Regions from separate parts of the Streptomyces sp. bgisy100 genome, predicted to be linked through region 1. Evidence: riboswitches for the same ligand, from Rfam matches in the RefSeq annotation. Region 1 holds a riboswitch; the other holds the start of a gene.
What was found. Region 1 has a riboswitch for cobalamin ahead of AC3EQ1_RS10310 (energy-coupling factor ABC transporter permease). Riboswitches for the same ligand answer to the same signal wherever they lie in the genome.

Region 1 (4,842 bases):
CGCGGCCATCTTCTACGCGGAGGTCTTCGACTGGGCCTCCGGACGGCCCGACGGCTGCGAGGTCGAGTACGAGCACGACGCCGTGGTGGTCCTGGCCCGCGGGCAGAAGGTGGCACGGCTGCGCGGGGGCGGTGTGGAGGCGGATCCGGACCCCCAGGTCCGCCCCCGCTGGAACGTCTACTTCCGGGTGCCGGACGTCGATGCCGCGGCCGAGGCGGCCGTCCGGGCGGGCGGCACGGTCACCGGCGAGCCGGACGACTCCTCGATCGGCCGCTCGGCGACCCTCCGGGACCCTCAGGGCGGCCTCTTCACGGTGACCACGGGGACCGGCGCCACCGCCTGAGCACCCCGCCCGGACACGGGGGTACGCCTCGCCGAGAGGCCGTGGCGCCCCGCTCCGGTTAGCGTGAGGAGCATGTATGCGCCACTGCGTACGGAACGGCTCGTGGTGCGCGACTGGACCCCCGGCGACGCCGAGGCCGCGCTGCGGATCTACGGTGCCGAGGAGGTCGCCCACTGGCTGACGCCTGCCATGCACCGGGTCGGCGACCTGTCCGCGATGCGCGCCGTCCTCCAGGCGTGGGAGGAGTCGCAGCCCAACCTGGTGCGGCCGTCGGGACGCTGGGCCGTACAGCGCCGGGAGGACGACCGGGTGGTCGGCGGGGTCGTCATCCGGATGCTGCCGCCCTACGACGAGGACCTGGAGATCGGCTGGCAGCTCAGCCCCGACGCCTGGGGACGGGGCTATGCGACGGAGGCCGGTGCCGCGGTGGTCCGGTGGGCGTTCGAGCAGGGCGTGGACGAACTGTTCGCGGTCGCCCGCCCCAACAACACCAAGGCCGCGGCGACGGCCCGCCGGATCGGCATGGAATGGGTGGGGGAGACGACCAAGTACTACGACATGCGGCTCAACGTGTACCGCATCCGCCCCTCCGACCTGGCGGAACCGGTGCGCATGCCGACCGATCGCGCCCACGGCTGACCGACGGACGCTGCTGCGGGGCCGGGCACTGCTCGGGCCAGGGGCGCCACGGTGCGGGGCACCACGGGGGTTCGGTACGTCGTGGAGGTGGGGGGCACCACGGAGGTGCGGGAGGCCACGGAGGTGCGGGGCATCACGGAGGTGCGGTACGTCGCGGAGTCGGAGAACCTCGCGTCCGTCCAGGTGCGAAAACAGGAAAGTGGCGCCCGCCGTCCCGTGGACGGGCGCCACAGCCGAGGGGGCGGAGGAGCCGGAATGCCGCCCGGCGTGCTCCCCTCAGCGGTCGGGGCCCGGGGGCCCCGAGGTCTCACCGGTCGACAAGGCCCTGCCGACCGAGGAACTTCAGCGGTTGACGCAGGAGTTCCCGAGGGCGGGGTTGGCGACACCGATGACGCTCACGGTGTCCCCGCAGGCGTTGACCGGCACGTGGATCGGGGCCTGGACCAGGTTGCCCGAACCGATGCCCGGGGAGAACACGGCGGCACCCTGGGTGCCCGAGTCGGCGACCGCCGCACCAGCGGCGGCGGAGAGGGCGGCACCGGCAGTGGCGGCCAGAACGGCGGCCTTGGCAATACGCGACATGACGCAAACTCTTTTCAGTCGTACAGAAAGAAAGTTCCCTGCCTGTGACAAGCAGGGAACCGGATCAACGCACCGGACGAGGTGAAGATGCGCCTTGCGAGCGGCTTTAGCCCTATCGAGTGAGTTGCGGGTGCAGTGTTGCCGCCGCCCCGTCTCCCCGTCGCGGCGGGGGCGAAGCGTCCCGCCCGGGTGCCCTCCCGTCCGCCGTCGGCCCGTACGGGAGAATCCGGGGGACGACGGAGAGGAGCCGCATGCCGGGGACGTCCATGGCCGAAGGCCTGCGCCGGGTCGCCGCGGCGGGGCCGTTCTTCGCCGTCCGTACCGCGGAGGCGCCGGGGGAGGGGCCGCGGGCCCACGGCTATGCGCCGCTCGCGGAACTGGGCGCGGACCCCGGTCCGCTGCGCGCCCGGATCACCACCGTGGCCGGCCGGCTGGGCACGGACGAACTCCGGGTGGGCGCGTCCCTCGTCTTCCAGGGGCTCGCCGCCCGGCTGTGGTCTCTCGCGCTCGGCTCCGCCGTGCTCGCCGGCACCCTCCCCGACCTCTCCCCGGAACGGCTGTGGTGGCACCCGGACCGGAGCGCGCCGGACGAACTCTGGCTGCCCGGCCCCATGCCCGCGGCCGATCCCGGCACCTCGGCGGACCGGCTGCGCGCGGCGGTGGTCGACGGCCAGCTCGTCCCCCTGCACCGCGCCGTACGGTCGGTAAGTCCGGTTTCGGGGCAACTGCTCTGGGGCAATGCCGGGTCGGCGCTGTTCGGCTCGTACCGCGTCCTGCGCGACGGCTGCCGCGCACAGGGCCGCACCGAGGCCGCGGACACGGCGTCGGCGCTGGTCCGGGAGCTGTTCCGGGAACCACCGCTGCACGGCACCGGCACCCTTGCGGGCGGTACCTTCACCCGGCGCAGCTGCTGTCTCTACTACCGGGTCCCGGGCGGCGGCCTCTGCGGCGACTGCGCGCTGGCCTGAGGCGATGGCCACGATCGTCTGAAGCGACGGCCACGCTCGCCCGAAGAGACGGCCACCACGCACTCGCCCGCGGGGCGGTGACCATGCTCACCCGAGGGGCGCACGGTTGGCCGCCCGCGCCCCTGAAGCGCACCGTTGCTCCTGCCTCGGCGGTGGCCGATACCGATCCCTGGTTGTGACCGGAGCGTGCTGCCCACTAACCTCTCAGGGCCTTGGTGTACGGGAAACCGGTGATGAAACCGGTGCGGCCCTCGCCACTGTGATCGGGAAGTCCGGTTCCACCCCTCGGGGAGCCACTGGGACGCCGAGCCGCCGGCTCGGTGCCCGGGAAGGCGGAGTCCGGACGGCATGACCCGTCAGCCAGGAGACCGGCCGGGGCGCGTCGTCCATCCACGAGGTGCTGGAGAGGTTCGCTTTCCCATGCATATAGCCGAGGGGTATCTGCCCCCGTTGCACGCGGTCGCCTGGGGCGCCGCCGCTGCCCCGTTCGTCGTCCACGGCGTCCGGTCCCTGTCCCGCGAGGTCAAGGAGAACCCCGAGAGCACGCTGCTGCTCGGCGCCTCCGGAGCCTTCACCTTCGTCCTCTCCGCCCTCAAGATCCCGTCGGTGACCGGCAGTTGCTCGCATCCGACGGGCACCGGCCTCGGGGCCATCCTGTTCCGGCCGCCCATCATGACGGTGCTCGGCACGATCACCCTGCTCTTCCAGGCGCTGCTGCTCGCCCACGGCGGGCTCACCACGCTCGGGGCCAACGCGTTCTCCATGGCGATCGTCGGCCCCTGGGCCGGATACGGGGTGTACCGGCTGGCCCGGCGGCTGGGCGCACCGCTCATGGCCGCCGTGTTCGCCGGGGCGTTCGTCGCGGACCTGAGCACCTACTGCGTCACCAGCCTGCAGCTCGCGCTGGCCTTCCCCGACCCGGGCACCGGAGTGCTCGGCTCCCTCGCCAAGTTCGGCGGCATCTTCGCCGTCACCCAGATCCCGCTGGCCGTCAGCGAGGGCATCCTCACCGTGCTGGTGATGCGCCTGCTGACCCAGTCCAGCAAGGGGGATCTGATCCGGCTGGGCGTGCTGTCCCGCCGCGCGGAGAACCAGGAGGCCGTTGCCCGATGAAGCGTCACACCAAGATCAACCTGCTGTTGCTGGCGCTGGTCGTCGCCCTGGCGGTGCTGCCGCTCGCGCTCGGCCTCGGGGACCACAAGAAGGAGCCCTTCACGGGCGCCGACGCCCAGGCCGAGTCCGCGATCACCGAGATCCGGCCGGACTACGAGCCCTGGTTCAGCCCGCTCTACGAACCGCCGTCCGGCGAGGTGGAGTCCGCGCTGTTCGCCCTCCAGGCCGCCCTCGGCGCGGGCGTTCTGGCGTACTACTTCGGGCTGCGCCGCGGCCGCCGTCAGGGCGCGGAGCGGGTCGCGTCCCAGGATGGCTCCGGGGCCCAGGACAACTTCAGGTCCGAGGACAACCTCAGGTCCGAGGACGGCTCCGGATCCGAGGACGGCTCCGGTGCCCCGGGCGGGGCGGCGGCGCCGGACCGCGAGACCGCGGCCTAGCCGCGTGCTGCCCATCGACGCGGCGGCGCACAGCAGTCGCTGGCGCCGCCGCCACCCTCTGGACAAAGCCGTCCTCGCGCTCGGGCTGACGGTGTCGGCGGTCTGCCTGCCGCCGTGGCCGGGGTCGCTCCTCGTCGTGGTGGCCGCGCTCGTCCTGCTGCTGGGTCCGGCCGCCGTGCCGCCCCGTCAGCTGTGGCGGGCCTACCGCATCCCGCTCGGCTTCTGCGTCACCGGCGCCCTGCCGCTCCTCGTCCGGCTGGGCGGCCCGCACGGCCCGCTCTCCCTGGCGCCGGAGGGGCCCGCGCACGCCGGGCAGCTGTTGCTGCGCACCTCCGCCGCGTCGCTCGGGGTGCTGCTGTTCTCGTTCACCACACCCCTGTCCGACCTCCTGCCCCGGCTGGTGCGGGCGGGCGTGCCGCCCGCGGTCGTCGATGTCGCCCTGGTCACCTACCGGATGGCGTTCCTGCTCCTGGACACCGTCTCCCGGGTCCGCCAGGCCCAGGCCGCCCGGCTGGGCCAGTCCGGACGCGCCGCGGCCTGGCGGTCGCTGGCCGGGCTCGGGGCCACCGTGTTCGTCCGGGCGTTCGCACGGGCGGCCCGGCTCCAGACGGGGCTCGCGGGCCGCGGCTACGACGGCTCGCTCCGCGTCCTGGTGGCCGACTCCGAGGTCTCCCGGCGCTTCGTGGCGGCGTCCGTCGCGCTCCTGGCGGGGATCGCCGCCCTCACGCTCGCACTCGAAAGGCTCACCCCATGACCGCAG
Region 2 (4,842 bases), on a different contig from region 1:
GCGCCACCGAGATCACCTCGTCGACGGACCGGAACAGGGTGCGCTGCATCTCCCGCACCGCGGGCCGGCCGTGCTGCGCGGCATAGCGCTCCCGGGCCCCGGCGAAGCCGTGGTAGAGCCAGCCGCCGTTCCGTCCGGAGGCGCCGAATCCCGCGAACTCCCGCTCCAGCACGGCGATCCGCAGACCGGGCCGGTCCCGGGCGAGGTAGTACGCGGTCCACAGACCGGTGTAGCCGCCGCCGACGATCGCCACGTCGTAGTCGCGGTCCCCGGGCAGGGCGGGCCGGCGCCCGGGCGGGCCGCCGTCCCGGTACCAGAAGGAGACACCGCCGTTGACGAAGCCGTCCGTCAACGGTGCCGTACGAGGTGAGGTCCGGCCGTGGTTCATCCGAAGGGCTCCGCATTCCCGGTGGTCGCAGACCGTTCAGGGTAGGCGGTGCCGGCCCGGCCCGCACACCCCGATCGGGTACCGGAACACCGGCCGGCCGGACACCCCGTCGGTGCCGTGCGGCGGAGGAACGGCGACCGGCTCCGGCCTGCCGCGTCCTTGGGCGGGCGCGGTTCTCCACGGGCGCGGTTCCCGCAGGGCCACGAGCGGCGCAGCTCACGGGCCGCGCCCTGGGCGGGCTGATCGCGCTCTGACAGAATGCGGGTGTTCACGAGGCTGCGGAACCCGGGAAGCCGGTGCGACTCCGGCACGGTCCCGCCACTGTGACCGGGAAGCCGCTTAGAACGGGTGGTGTGCCGCACGGCGCACCGCTCCGGGACGGGCCGCTCCTCGGGAGTCAGACACCGGACTGCCGCCTTCAGCACCGACCAGGGGACGCGGATCCCCCGGAGGAGGCATGCATGTCCCGGTTCCCGGGGTCACTGCGCGTCCGGACCGTCGCGGCGGCTCTGCTGCTGCTCCCGCTCACCGGCTGCGGCCTCGCGCCCACGGCCGGCCGGCCCGCCGACGACCGGCCCGCCAACGGCCGTTCCGCCGCCGCGAAGGGCTTCCCGTACACCGTCACCAACTGCGGTGTGAAGACGACGTTCACGGCTCCGCCGAAGCGGGCCGTCACCCTGAACCAGCACTCCACCGAGGTCATGCTCGCCCTGGGCCTGGAGAAGCGCCTGGCCGGCACCGCCTACCTCGACGACCGGGTGCTGCCCCGCTTCCGGGACGCCTACCGGGGCGTCGACGTCCTGGCCGACAAGTACCCCTCGTACGAGAAGCTGCTCGCCGCCGGACCCGACTTCGTCTACGGCGGCTACGCCAGCGCCTTCGACAAGAGCGAGGGCCGGGACCGTGGTTCGCTGGAGAAGAGCGGGGTGCGCACCCGGCTCAACATCGAGAGCTGCGGCCGCGGCCCGGTGCGGATGGACCGGCTGCGGCAGGAGATCCGCGAGACCGCGCGCACCTTCGGCGTCCCCGAGCGGGCCGACGCCCTCCTGGCCCGCCAGGACCGGCAACTCGCGGCCACGGCGAAGCGGTTGAAGGGTGCGGACCGGCCCTCCGTCCTCGTCTACGACAGCGGCGACAGCGCGGCGTTCACCGCGGGCGGCAAGGGCATCGGCAACGAGATCGTCCGCCTCGCCGGCGGCCGGAACGTCTTCGCCGGCCTCGACCGCACCTTCGGCGACGTCTCCTGGGAGAAGGTCGTCCAGCGCCGGCCCGAAGTGATCGTGATCTACGACTACGGCGGCACCCCGGTGGCGGCGAAGAAGAAGCGGCTCCTTCAGGACCCGGCGCTCGCCGACGTCCCGGCGATCCGGAACAAGCGCTTCGCGGTGCTGCCGCTGTCCTCCGCCGTGCTCGGCGTGCGGGTGCCCGAGGCGGTCGACTCGCTGGCCCGGCAGCTCCACCCCGGACACGGCGGTTAGGGCGGTGCTCCGCCGAATACCGCGGACCCCGGCGGGCCGGCTCCGCTGCTCCCTCGTCCTCGCCGGGCTCGCGGCCGTGCTCGCCGCGGCGGCGGTCGCCGGGCTCGCCCTGGGCCCCGTCCGGATCCCCGCCGGTGATGTGCTGCGCATCCTCGCCGGGGACACCGGGGCCGGCCCGTTCACCACGATCGTGCGCGACGTCCGGCTGCCGCGGGTCCTGCTCGGCGCCGTCGTCGGCGCCGGACTCGCCGTCGTCGGGACCGTCCTCCAGGCCCTGGTCCGCAACCCGGTGGCCGACCCCTTCCTCCTCGGCATCTCCTCGGGCGCCTCGACCGGCGCGGTCCTCGTGGTGGTGCTCGGTCTCGGCGCGGGAGCGACGACCGTGGCCCTGCCGGCCGGTGCCTTCGTGGGGTCGCTCGGCGCCCTCGTCGCCGTCTACGCCATGGCCCGCCGCGGCGGGACGATGACCACCGGCCGGCTGGTCCTGGCCGGGGTGGCCGTGCAGTACATCCTCTCCGCCCTCACCAGCCTGGTGCTCGTCACCGCCGCCGAGGCCGAACACCTGCGGGCCGTGCTGTTCTGGACCCTCGGCGGCCTCGGCGGCGCCCGCTGGGACGCACTGCTCCTGCCCGCGGTCGCTCTCGCCGTCGGCACCGCCGTGCTGATGGCCCTGGCCCGGCCGCTCGACCTGCTGCTCGTCGGCGAGGAGGGGGCCACCGTCCTGGGGCTGGACACCGGGCGGTTCCGGGCGGCGGTGTTCGTGCTCGCCTCGCTGGTCACCGGGGTCCTCGTGGCCGTCAGCGGAGCCATCGGCTTCGTCGGCCTGGTGGTGCCGCACGCCGCCCGGATGGCCGTCGGGGCCGGACACCGCGCCCTGCTCCCGGTGTCGGCCCTCGGTGGCGCCGCCTTCCTGGTCCTCGCCGATCTGCTGGCCCGGACGGTCGCCGCCCCGGCCGAGGTCCCCGTGGGCGTGCTCACCGCCCTGGCCGGCGGCCCCTGTTTCCTGTGGCTGCTGCGCCGCAGCTCCCGTACCGAAGGGATCACCGGATGAGCGCCCGGACTCCGGCGCCCGCGGAACTGCGGGCCGAGGCCGTCTCCTTCCGCGTCGGCGGCGCGCCCGACGGGCGTCCGATCCTGGACGACGTCGACATCGAGGCCCGGCCGGGGGAGACCGTGGGCCTGGTCGGCCCCAACGGCAGCGGCAAGACGACCCTGCTGCGGTGCGTCTACGGCACGCTGCGGCCCACAGCGGGCCGCATCCTCCTCGACGGCCGGGACGTGACGGAGCTCGGCACCAAGCGGCGGGCCCAGCGCATCGCCACCGTCCCGCAGGACGCCGGTGCCGTCTTCGGGCTGACGGTCCGCGACCTGGTCGCCATGGGCAGATCCCCGCACAAGCGCTTCTGGGAGACCGACACCGCCGACGACACCGCCCGGGTGCGGGACGCCCTGGTCCGGGTCGGCGCGGACGGCCTGGCGGACCGGCACGTCGAGGAACTCTCCGGCGGCGAGCGCCAACGCGCCCTCGTCGCACGGGCCCTGGTCCAGGACCCGGCGCTGCTCGTTCTGGACGAGCCCACCAACCACCTCGACATCCGACACCAGTTGGAGGTCCTCTCCCTGGTCCGCGCCCTCGGCACCACGAACCTGCTGGCCCTGCACGACCTCAACCTCGCCGCGTACTACTGCGACCGGATCCACGTACTGGCCGAGGGCCGGGTGGTGGCCTGCGGCCCGCCCGCGGCCGTGCTGACGGAGGACATGCTGGCCGAGGTCTACGGGGTGCGCGCGGAGGTGGGCGTCCACCCGGTGACCGGCGCACCGACGGTTCTCTACCTGCCGCCGGAGACCGAACACCGGGCCGAAGCTCGGGCCGAACACCGGGCCGGTGACCGGGAGACGGCCCGGGGCGGGAAGGCCGCGCCGGTCGCCGGTATGCGGCGTACTCCCGCGTCGGGGGCGGCCACGGGCGGGCAGGCGTGAGCGCGCCGGCCCCCGAAGCGGCCGCGCACGGGCCGCGTTACGCCCTGGGCCACGTCTCGCAGGCCACCGGCCCGGACCTGCTGCCCGCGGACCGGCTGCTGGACCCCGGAAGCCCGGAGCTGGACCGGCTGCTGACCGGCGAGTACGAGGGGAGCGGCCACCGCACCGCCCACGCCGCGGCGCTGACCCTGATCGCCGTCTACGCGGGCCGGGTCACCGCGGCGGCCGTACTCCAATGGGCCCTGGACGGACGGGTTCCGGACCTGCGGGCGGAGAACGTCCTGGTGCGGCCGTCGGGGCACGGCATCGGCGGCGTGTGGCTGCGCCGGAACCGGATGCTGACCGGGGCCGCGACGGCGGTTCTGCCGGCGACGGCGGACCGGCCGGGTGCGGTGTCCGCGGAGGCGACACCGGCTACACCCTGCGGACACGTCCAGGCGACTGCCGGAGACCGGGCGCCCGCCCGGCCCCGCCCGGATTCCTCCCCCTGCCCGGCGTGCTTCCGGGCCGCCACCCTGCCGCTGCTCCACCGGGCCGTCCTGGACGAACACTTGCTGCCGCTCGCGGATGCCCTGCACCGGCGCACCCGGGCCGGGCTGCGCCAGTTGCGCGGCGGGGTGGCCCACGGCTGCGCCACCGCGCTCTGCGCCTCGCAGGCCGACCCGAGCGAACTGGCCCTGCGCTGGGACGAGTTCAGTGCGACCGCGCCCGGCGGTATCGGGCACCTCGGGGAGGTGGCCCGGGTGAGGCGCCCCGACGGAACCCCGCGGCTGGTCTATCTCCGGCGCACCTGCTGTCTCTACTACACCAGCGCCGAGGCGGTCCGCTGCGCGAGCTGCTGCCTGACCGGCCGGGCGGAACGGCTGCGGGCCTACGCCGCCAGAGCGTGACCACGCCCGGCACCCGCGCCGACCCGTACCGACCCTCCGGGATCGGCCCCCCGATCCGCACCGCCCCTCCCGGATCCGCCCCCCCCGATCCGCAACGCCCCCC

Region 2: linked by a shared signal. The riboswitch ahead of AC3EQ1_RS24400 (ABC transporter substrate-binding protein) and the one ahead of AC3EQ1_RS10310 (energy-coupling factor ABC transporter permease) in region 1 are both predicted to bind cobalamin.

What each region holds. Positions count from the first base shown of each region.
Region 1 covers NZ_JBYITE010000011.1:59,964-64,805, reverse strand. The annotation lists gene AC3EQ1_RS10330 (VOC family protein) at 1-343, shown strand, start outside; gene AC3EQ1_RS10325 (GNAT family N-acetyltransferase) at 416-982, shown strand; gene AC3EQ1_RS10320 (chaplin) at 1,325-1,564, opposite strand; gene AC3EQ1_RS10315 ((2Fe-2S)-binding protein) at 1,816-2,532, shown strand; cobalamin riboswitch at 2,729-2,923, shown strand; gene AC3EQ1_RS10310 (energy-coupling factor ABC transporter permease) at 2,953-3,645, shown strand; gene AC3EQ1_RS10305 (energy-coupling factor ABC transporter substrate-binding protein) at 3,642-4,082, shown strand; gene cbiQ (cobalt ECF transporter T component CbiQ) at 4,087-4,836, shown strand; gene AC3EQ1_RS10295 (energy-coupling factor ABC transporter ATP-binding protein) at 4,833-4,842, shown strand, end outside.
Region 2 covers NZ_JBYITE010000043.1:26,619-31,460, forward strand. The annotation lists gene AC3EQ1_RS24395 (NAD(P)/FAD-dependent oxidoreductase) at 1-388, opposite strand, end outside; cobalamin riboswitch at 637-815, shown strand; gene AC3EQ1_RS24400 (ABC transporter substrate-binding protein) at 850-1,866, shown strand; gene AC3EQ1_RS24405 (FecCD family ABC transporter permease) at 1,943-2,917, shown strand; gene AC3EQ1_RS24410 (ABC transporter ATP-binding protein) at 2,914-3,849, shown strand; gene AC3EQ1_RS24415 ((2Fe-2S)-binding protein) at 3,846-4,739, shown strand; gene AC3EQ1_RS24420 (sensor histidine kinase) at 4,813-4,842, shown strand, end outside.